Regions from separate parts of the Anoxybacillus sp. ST70 genome, predicted to be linked through region 3. Evidence: riboswitches for the same ligand, from Rfam matches in the RefSeq annotation. Region 3 holds a riboswitch; each other region holds the start of a gene.
What was found. Region 3 has a riboswitch for thiamine pyrophosphate ahead of thiM (hydroxyethylthiazole kinase). Riboswitches for the same ligand answer to the same signal wherever they lie in the genome.

Region 1 (3,250 bases), on a different contig from region 3:
ACGACGAAATCCACGTTTGTAAATCCGTTTAGCTCAGCGTTTCTTTTTGCCGTTTCAATCGCATGTTCAGAAATGTCGACAGCGGTCACATGTTTTGCTCCGTATAAGCAGGCGTTTAACATAAATGAGCCTGTATGCGTAAAACAATCGAGCACAGTCGATTCGCTTGTAATGAGCGGCTTGATCGCGGCGCGATTTTGGCGCTGATCGAAGAAAAACCCTGTTTTTTGCCCGTTTTCAATGTCGACAATATATTTGACGCCATTTTCTTCAATTTGTACGTTCGTATCGCACGTGCCGTACCAAAATCCTTTTTCTTGTTTCAGCCCTTCTAATTCACGCACGTGGACGTCGTTGCGCAAATAAATGGCTTTCGGTTGAAAGACGTCGAGAAGCGCTTGTAAAATCCATTCTTTTCTTTTCTCCATGCCGAGCGATAAAATTTGCACAACGAGCACATCTTCGTATTTATCGACAATGAGCCCAGGTAAAAAATCCGCTTCTCCATAAATGGCGCGACATGAACGAACGCCCGGAATCATGCGCTCACGATGCGCCCACGCTTGCCGAATGCGATTCATAAAAAATTGAGCATTTAATTCATCATTTGGATTTTGCGTTAACACGCGCACGATCATTTGTGATTTCGGGTTAATGTACCCTTTCGCTAAAAAATGACGTTGATGGTTATATACGTTGACGAAATCACCTGGCTCAACGTCTCCCTCAATATAGTCAACTTCGCTTTGAAACACCCACGGATGTCCAAGCTCAAGCCGCTTTTTTCTTTTTCGTTTTAAAAATACATTCGCCATACATTCCACTCCTGAACTATATATTCGCTACTTTAGCATACAGGAAGAACACGATGTGCGCAAATAATGGAGAAAAATATTTGACAAAACAATGAAATATGCTAATATTAGTGACAAAGTGAATGATGCAAATGCATTCCACTAGGGGGGCCTTTAGATAGGCTGAGATCAAAGTGTGCCTTTGAGACCCTTAGAACCTGATCTGGATCATACCAGCGTAGGGAAGTGGAGACGGTGCGAAGTGTGTCTATATGCCAATTTCCATCGTTTACAAAACCACTTTCTTTGCGCAAAGAAAGTGGTTTTTTATTTTTTCATAAGGGGGAGAGGAGATGTTGTTTTCAGAACAGTTGCGCAAAGCTGTCGATCCGATTTGGGAAGCGAGTTTTCATCATCCGTTTGTCAAACAACTAGGAGAAGGGACGCTAGATTTACGTTGTTTTCGGTATTATGTATTACAAGATTCATATTATTTGACACACTTCGCGAAAGTGCAAGCGCTTGGCGGGGCGATGGCTGACGATTTACAAACGACTGCAAGCATGGCGAATCATGCGCAAAATACGTATGAAGCTGAGCTTCGTTTACATGAAACGTTTATGAAAGAGCTCGGCATTACAGAAGAAGAAAAGGCATCATTTGTTCCTGCACCAACCGCGTATGCATACACGTCACATATGTATCGGGCAGCGTTTGCAGGACACTTCGGTGATGTATTAGCGGCCATTTTACCGTGCTATTGGTTATATTACGAAATTGGCGAGAGATTAAAGCATTGTAAGCCGAATCATCCGATTTATGCGAAATGGATTGAAGCGTACGGCTCCGATTGGTTTAGACAGCTTGTCGAACAACAAATTGCGCGCTTAAATGACATAGCGAAAACAGTAAGTGAAAAAGATTTAGAGCGAATGAAGCAACACTTTTGGATCAGCAGTCAGTATGAATATTTATTTTGGGATATGGCGTACAAATTAGAACGTTGGCCAATGGAAGAGGAGGATGTTTATGCAAACGAAAGGGCTTAAATTAACAGACGTATTAACGACCGTTGTTGTAGCGATTGTGTTTGGGATTGTGTATAAAGTGTGGGGACCGCTTTACTATGCGGTGAAACCGCTTGGACTTCATCTCGATCAACTCATTTATGGCATGTGGTTTATTGCTGCGACAGTGGCATATTTGTTGATTCGTAAGCCAGGAGTGGCGTTGCTTGCGGAAGTCGCTGCTGCCTCAGGGGAGTTTTTAGCTGGATCTGAGTGGGGACTAGAAGTGTTATTTTACGGTTTTGTGCAAGGATTGCTGGCTGAGCTTGTTTTCGCTGCTTTCCGTTATAAACGTTTCGACGTGGCGGTTGTGTCGCTTGCTGCCGTCGGTTCAACAATCGCTTCATTAGTGCTTGATTTTTACAAAGGATATATTGATCAATTAGCGTGGTGGAATTTAACATTATTTATCGGTGCGCGTTTCGTTGGAGCGATCATCATTGCTGGGGTATTTGCCTATTCGCTTGTCAAAGCGCTCGAAGCGACAGGTGTGACGCAACTGTTGCGCCCGACGACAAAAGAAGATTACGACTCGCTTGATCAATAGAAGGTGACATCGTTGATACACATTGAGCAATTGCGCTTAAAGTTTCCGGGGGCGGAAAAACGGTTATTTACCGATGTATCGCTTTCGATTAAAAAAGGAGAAAAAGTGTTGCTTTTAGGTCCATCAGGGTGTGGAAAATCGACGTTATTACAAGTGATGGCAGGCATTATTCCGCGCTCGATCGATGTGCCGATGAAAGCAAAAGCGCTTCACATTCCAAAGCAAGTCGGCTATGTGTTTCAAGATCCGGATGCGCAGTTTTGCATGCCGTACGTCGATGAAGAAATTGCGTTTGTTCTTGAGAATCTCGGTGTGCCACGTGCGGAGATGAAAGAAAAAATCGAGCGTGTTCTTCAACGCATGCACCTTCGTCTTCCGCACGTTCACGTGCCGATTCAAACGTTATCGGGAGGAATGAAGCAGCGGTTAGCGATTGCCTCTGTCTTGGCGCTTGACCCGCATGTGTTATTTTTAGATGAGCCGACAGCGCTTCTCGATGAAGAAGGAACAAAAGCCGTATGGGAAACGTTAAAAGAAGTAGCGGACGACCGAACAGTTGTTATCGTTGAGCATAAAATTGATCATATTCTCGATTTTGTTGAGCGCATCATTTTGTTTAACGCATGTGGTGAAATCATTGCTGATGGCCCAACGGACCATATATTTTCGACGTATCGTTCGTTTATTGCCGAACAAGGCATTTGGTATCCACAAGTGTGGGAGACGTATGAAAAGCCAAAAACAGCGCAGCAGCCGTATCATGAGTCAGACGTGCTTTTACATGTACAGTCGCTCCGCGGTTTTCGACAAAAAGAAGAAAAAATCGCAGTCGATGATGTCGT
Region 2 (3,250 bases), on a different contig from region 3:
ACCTTCAATCATGACTTGAACATCATGCTCCCAAGCAATTTTTGTCAATTCTCCAAGTGTTTGTAGCTCGGCAAGTTGAGCTTCGTCGTTTGCATCCGCAATAGAACCAGGGCGCAATCCGTCTCCAAGTGAAATAGCGATATCGTAAGTTTTTAAAATCTCGCAAATCTCCTCAAAATGAGTGTATAAAAAGTTTTCTTCGTGATGTGCTAAACACCATTGTGCCATAATCGAACCACCGCGAGAAACGATCCCTGTCGTTCGATTAATTGTTAATGGGATGTAACGAAGTAGTACGCCGGCATGAATAGTGAAGTAGTCTACACCTTGTTCTGCTTGTTCGATCAATGTTTCACGAAAAATGTCCCACGATAAATGTTCGACGACACCGCCGACTTTTTCTAATGCTTGATAAATAGGGACGGTACCGATCGGAACAGGAGAGTTGCGAATAATATATTCTCGTGTCTCGTGTATATGTTTTCCTGTTGATAAATCCATGACAGTATCAGCTCCCCAGCGAATCGCCCAAAGCATCTTTTCAACTTCTTCTTCTAAGGAAGATGTGACAGCTGAATTTCCGATATTTGCGTTAATTTTCACATGGAATTTACTTCCTATAATCATCGGTTCACTTTCAGGGTGGTTAATATTAGCTGGGATAATTGCTCTTCCTGCCGCAACTTCTTGACGAACAAATTCGGGATCCATTTGTTCACGAATTGCGACAAACTCCATTTCAGGTGTAATGATCCCCCGTTTTGCATAGTGCATTTGTGTAACCGTTCTTCCTCTTTTGGCGCGCATCGGTTTGCGTCGAAAAGGTAAGTTCGCATTAGGAAACCTTCCTTCATACTTTTCGACATCACCGCGTTCGACTATCCATTTTTCTCTTAATGTTGGCAATCCTTTATGAATATTCGGTTCAAAAAGTGGATCGGTATACGGGCCGCTTGTGTCATAGACGCGGATCGGTTCATTTTCTACTATCGCTGTTTCTGTCTTTGTTGGCGACAGTTGGATTTCTCGCATTGGAACACAAATATCTTTTTGACTTCCTTGCACATACACCTTTTTACTTGAGGGAAATAGCATGTTGGAAAATAAATCGTTCATTCTTATTCGCTCCTTTTCATTTTTTATTAGGAGCGATGCCAATGCGTAAAAAAAATCAGGTTCTGCAAAAAGAACCTGATTTTGTCCGCAAATAGTACAAGTCAATTACACTCGCACCATCTACTTCCCTACGCTGGCATCACCCAGATCAGGTTCAAAGGGTCAAAGAACTTTTGCGCGTTCTTCTCTCAGTCCAAGCTATTGGACACCCCTAGTAGATGTAAAATTATGAACTTTAAAAATAATTTAGCATATGATAAAAATATTGTAAAGTATATATATTCGAAAATATACTTGATGGTGTTCGTATTTTAGAAGTAGCGGTAATGGAGGCATTGAAGGAGAGGAGATAAGAAAAATGGAAAACGTACTTTCCAACCGAGCCGTGTTGATGTGGCGAATGTATGAAGTCATTCGTTTATTTATTTTTCTTCTCTTATACGTGATTGTTCATTTTTTCGTTCCTATGTGGGTTGTTTTGGGGCTCGTCTGCTTATGGATTGCTGATGCGATTTTGTTTGTTTTTTTCGTTCCGCGCTGGAAATGGGAGCGGTGGCGATATATGATTCGTGATCGAGAAATTGAACTCGAGCACGGGGTATGGATTCGAAAGCGTACGCTTATTCCAATTCCTCGCATTCAACATGTTGATGTAAAGCAAGGTCCGTTAGCACGAAGGAAAAAACTTGCTTCACTTTACATTTATACAGCGGCAACTGCGCACGAAATTCCATTTCTTGATGAGCAAGAAGCAGAGAAGTTGCGTTACTACATTTCCTCTTTAGTGAAGGAAGATGAAAATGATGCATGAAAAGAAACGGTTGCATCCGATTGCGATTGTTATTTATATAGTTAAGCGGTTGAAGCAAGGACCGTTTTTGGCGCTTGCTTTGCTTCTAGCAATAAAAAAGAAAACAGGTGATCCTTTCGTTGATTGGCTGCCTTTGTTTTTATTTCTTTTTTACGCTATGTTCGCTGGGTATATGTCGTGGCAGCGATTTACATATCGTTTACAAGAAAATGACATGTATATTGAACAAGGGATATTTGTAAAACAGAAACGGTATATTCCATTTGAACGTATTCAAGGTATTTCATATTCGTCAGGGGTGTTTCAGCGGCTTGTAGGTGTTGTACAAGTACATATTGAAACAGCTGGCAGGCAAATAGATGAACCAGAAGTAATACTTTCAGCGGTTTCCATAGAAGAAGCAAAGCAAATAGAGCGAGTGGTGCATCACCAAAAACGAGAAAATATATGTATAGAAATAGAAGATAAGGCGGCTACCATATTTACACTTCGTTTTCGTGACGCTTTGTTTTTATCGACCACAAGTGGTGGTGCTTTTGGAGTCATTGCAGCGATTGGCGCATTTCTTTCCGATTTTAATGATTTCATCCCGTTTGAACGGCTAAACATATTTTTTCGCGCTGACGATACAGCTTCTACACTTGTCTTGTTGTTTATCGTTCTTATGATTGCTTACGTATTGTCTGTGATCGGTCATCTTTTTCGCTATATGAATTTTACAGTTGTCAAACAAAACAAAACGATAACGATAACAACAGGATTGCTGCAAAAAAAGAGCATTTCTACATCGATTGAGCGCGTTCAAGCCATTGGAGTGAAGGAAAGTCCGATTCGGCACTTGTTTGGCTACGTTTCCGTTCACCTTATTCATGCCGGAGGGGCACTTGATGATGGAAGACATGGAAGTCTCGTGTTGTTTCCGCTTGTTCGTAAAAATGAAGTTGCTTCTCTTGTTGCGACGTGCTTTCCTGAATATCGTTTGCACGATTCGTTCCGATTGTTATGTACACGTGTCCGTTGGCGCTATATGTTGAGGTCGCTCTATACGGTTATGCTCATTCCGGTCATCACAATCGTATTTTTTCAGCGATTTGAAACGCTCCTTCTCCTTGTGCCCGCAGTATATGTCGGCTATCGAAGCTATAAACGAGCGGGAGTAACGATTAAGAGTGAGCAGCTAGCATTGAGAAGTGGATGGCTGACGATAAAAACGGTATATATGTTAAAACATCGTATTCAGTCATTAACGATCTCGCAAACTCGTATGCAACAACGACTCGGATTATGTACAGTACGTGCGACTGTCATGCCGGGCATACGCAC
Region 3 (3,250 bases):
CCTTTTAATGTGCTAACATGGCTTGCATATCTTCTTCTACGTCACCGATAAGTTTGAGACCGAACATATCCTGTAGGACGAGTAACACACCTTCTGAAATGAAGTGTGGTGCTTTCGGTCCAATTCGAATGTCTTGAATGCCTAAACTAAACAATCCGAGTAAGATGGCAACCGCTTTTTGTTCAAACCACGAAAGGACGATGCTAACAGGCAGTTCATTCACTTCACAGCCAAACGCTTCTGCAAGCGCCATCGCAATTTTTACTGTTGAAATCGAGTTATTGCATTGTCCTAAGTCAATATATCGCGGAATGTTTGTACCAGGAACAACACCATAATCCACATCGTTAAAGCGGAATTTTCCACAAGATGTCGTTAAAATGACGGTGTTTTCTGGTAAAGATGTTGCTAATGAGCGATAATATTCACCACCTTTTCCAGGAGCATCACATCCTGCAATAACGAAAAAGCGTTGAATTTTTCCTTCCTTTACAGCTTGAATAATTTCAGGCGCAATTTGAATGACTGTTTCGTGATGGAAACCGGTCACTAATGTTTCTTCTGATTCGATATTTGCTTCTGGAAGTTGTAATGCTTTTTCAATTAACGGTGTGAAATCGTCATTTTCAATTTTTTGTACATGTTCTAATCCTGCCACATCGTATGAAAACATGCGATCAGCGTACGAACCTTTAATTGGCATGACACAGTTTGTTGTCGCTAAAATGGCGCCAGGAAACTTTTCAAATAAGCGACGTTGATCATACCATGCTTTTCCGACATTTCCTTTTAGATGTTTGTATTTTTTTAATTGTGGGTAACCGTGTGCTGGAAGCATTTCTGAGTGTGTATAAATATTAATTCCTTTTCCTTCCGTTTGCTTTAATAGCTGTTCGAGAGCAAATAAATTATGTCCTGTTACAAGAATACATTTTCCTTCAATTTTATTTTGTGTGACTCGGACGGGCTGAGGAATGCCAAGCCGTTCCGTATGTGCCCGATCAAGTAGTTCCATGACTCGAATGGCAGCTCTACCAACTTTCATTGCCATATCTAAATGCTCTTGTACGTTAAAGTTAGAATTTGTTAACGTCATATATAACGCTTCGTGTGTTGTTGTGTCGACGAATGGATCTGTGTATCCGAGTTGATGAGCATGCGTGCGATATGCTGCAATTCCTTTTAACGCAAACACAATAGTATCTTGCAAGCTTGCAATCGTTTCATCCTTCCCGCAAACGCCGACAACTGTACATCCCCCTGTTGGTGTTTGTTCACATTGATGACAAAACATCATAACCCCTCCTCTTCTTATTAACACTTTAACAATAGGGGAAAATATGTGTGACGTAAGTGATACATATCACACTTCTATACAAAAATGTGAACGAAAATTGACAATGTTCTATATTGAATAATGAGAAAAAATGTATTAAAATGAAAGAAAATTAAATGAATCACACTACTAGGGGTGCCGGATGGCGATGGCTGAGAGGAAAACGCGTAATCAGTTTTCCAACCCTTTGAACCTGATCTGGTTTGTACCAGCGGAGGGAAGTAGGCTATGTTTTGGCAATGTAAACTAGTCGATTCTTTCCGACTAGTTTTTATTTTTTATAGGGGGAATGAACGATGAATGTTGGACAATGGTTAACGCGCGTTAGAAAGGAGTCACCGCTTGTACATAATATGACAAATGTGGTGGTGACCAATTTTGTTGCTAACGGTTTACTTGCGATAGGTGCATCTCCTGTCATGGCGTATGCCAAAGAAGAAGTAGCTGATATGGTGCGCTTGGCACGTGCGCTTGTATTGAATATCGGCACATTAAATGAAACAGACGTAGAAGCGATGTTGATTGCTGGAAAAGCGGCAAATGAAGCAAACATTCCTGTTGTTTTTGATCCCGTTGGGGCGGGAGCGACAGCGTATCGCACGGAAACAGCAAGACGTATATTGAATGAAGTAAACATTTCTATTTTGCGCGGAAATGCATCAGAAATCGCAAGCGTTGCTGGAGAACAAGTACGTACAAAAGGGGTAGATGCAGGGGACGTTCAAGGTGATCTCATGCACGTCGCAAAAAAAGTAGCACGTATGTTTCACTGTGTAGTCGTTGTAACTGGGGAAAATGATATAGTGACAGATGGAGAACACGTAACGATCGTTTCAAACGGCGATGCGATGTTGACGAAAGTAACGGGAACAGGTTGCTTATTAAGTGCGGTATTAGGCGCATTTGCTAGTGTAGGAGAAAACATCGTAGAATCATCCGTCGCTGCGCTCGCTTATTACGGTATAGCGGCTGAAAAAGCAGCCAAACAAACGCAAGCACCTGGTTCTTTTCAGCTTGCATTTCTGAATGCTTTATACGAAACGAGCGCAGAAGAAGTAGATGAATACGCACACATTCGAGGGGAATAAAATGATGAAGCAAAAACTATCTTTATATTTTGTGATGGGGAGTGTCGATTGTACGAAAGATCCACTCGCTGTGCTTGATGAAGCGATCGAAGGTGGCATTACGATGTTTCAGTTTCGGGAAAAAGGAAAAGGGGCACTTACAGGAGTTGAAAAATATCGCTTAGCTGAGAAATTGTTTGAGCGATGTCTTGCTCACAACATTCCTTTTATTGTAAATGATGATGTTGATTTAGCGCTTACCTTACAGGCAGATGGGGTTCATGTCGGACAAGAAGACGAGGCAGCTGAACGTGTTCGTGATCGAATAGGGGATCGCTATTTAGGGGTATCTGTGCACAACTTGAATGAAGTGAAACAAGCGCTTTCTGCTCGTGCCGATTATGTTGGATTAGGTCCAATTTTCCCAACTGTTTCAAAAGAAGATGCAAAACAAGCATGTGGATTGGCAATGATTAAGCACATTCGCGCGCATGAAAAGCACGTTCCGCTTGTGGCAATCGGTGGGATTACACACCAAACAGCAAAACAAGTCATTGAAGCGGGAGCAGATGGAATCGCTGTCATTTCGGCCATTTGCCGTGCCGAACAAATTCGGGAACAAACAAAGCAGCTATATGAGATGGTGATGGATGCAAAACAAAAAGGCGGCAGTTAATGTCGTCTTTTTTATTACTAAATGTTTATATTTTTGATGCAGGATTTTCTTTATATGTGTCGAAAGAGAAAAACGAACAGATGAAAGAGGGAGATGGGAAAAATGGAACATATCGTATTGTCATATAAAGAACGAGTCGCAACAATTGAATTGAATCGTCCGGATGCGTTG

Region 1: linked by a shared signal. The riboswitch ahead of tenA (thiaminase II) and the one ahead of thiM (hydroxyethylthiazole kinase) in region 3 are both predicted to bind thiamine pyrophosphate.
Region 2: linked by a shared signal. The riboswitch ahead of thiC (phosphomethylpyrimidine synthase ThiC) and the one ahead of thiM (hydroxyethylthiazole kinase) in region 3 are both predicted to bind thiamine pyrophosphate.

The regions. Positions count from the first base shown of each region.
Region 1 is NZ_JAHZOF010000009.1:9,889-13,138, reverse strand. Features, by position in the region: gene K1I43_RS11850 (class I SAM-dependent rRNA methyltransferase) at 1-815, opposite strand, end outside; TPP riboswitch at 949-1,056, shown strand; gene tenA (thiaminase II) at 1,148-1,843, shown strand; gene K1I43_RS11840 (ECF transporter S component) at 1,818-2,408, shown strand; gene K1I43_RS11835 (ABC transporter ATP-binding protein) at 2,412-3,250, shown strand, end outside.
Region 2 is NZ_JAHZOF010000004.1:205,188-208,437, reverse strand. Features, by position in the region: gene thiC (phosphomethylpyrimidine synthase ThiC) at 1-1,116, opposite strand, end outside; TPP riboswitch at 1,225-1,339, opposite strand; gene K1I43_RS08085 (PH domain-containing protein) at 1,475-1,927, shown strand; gene K1I43_RS08080 (PH domain-containing protein) at 1,917-3,250, shown strand, end outside.
Region 3 is NZ_JAHZOF010000006.1:63,207-66,456, reverse strand. Features, by position in the region: gene hcp (hydroxylamine reductase) at 5-1,294, opposite strand; TPP riboswitch at 1,458-1,573, shown strand; gene thiM (hydroxyethylthiazole kinase) at 1,633-2,424, shown strand; gene thiE (thiamine phosphate synthase) at 2,426-3,079, shown strand; gene K1I43_RS09555 (enoyl-CoA hydratase) at 3,182-3,250, shown strand, end outside.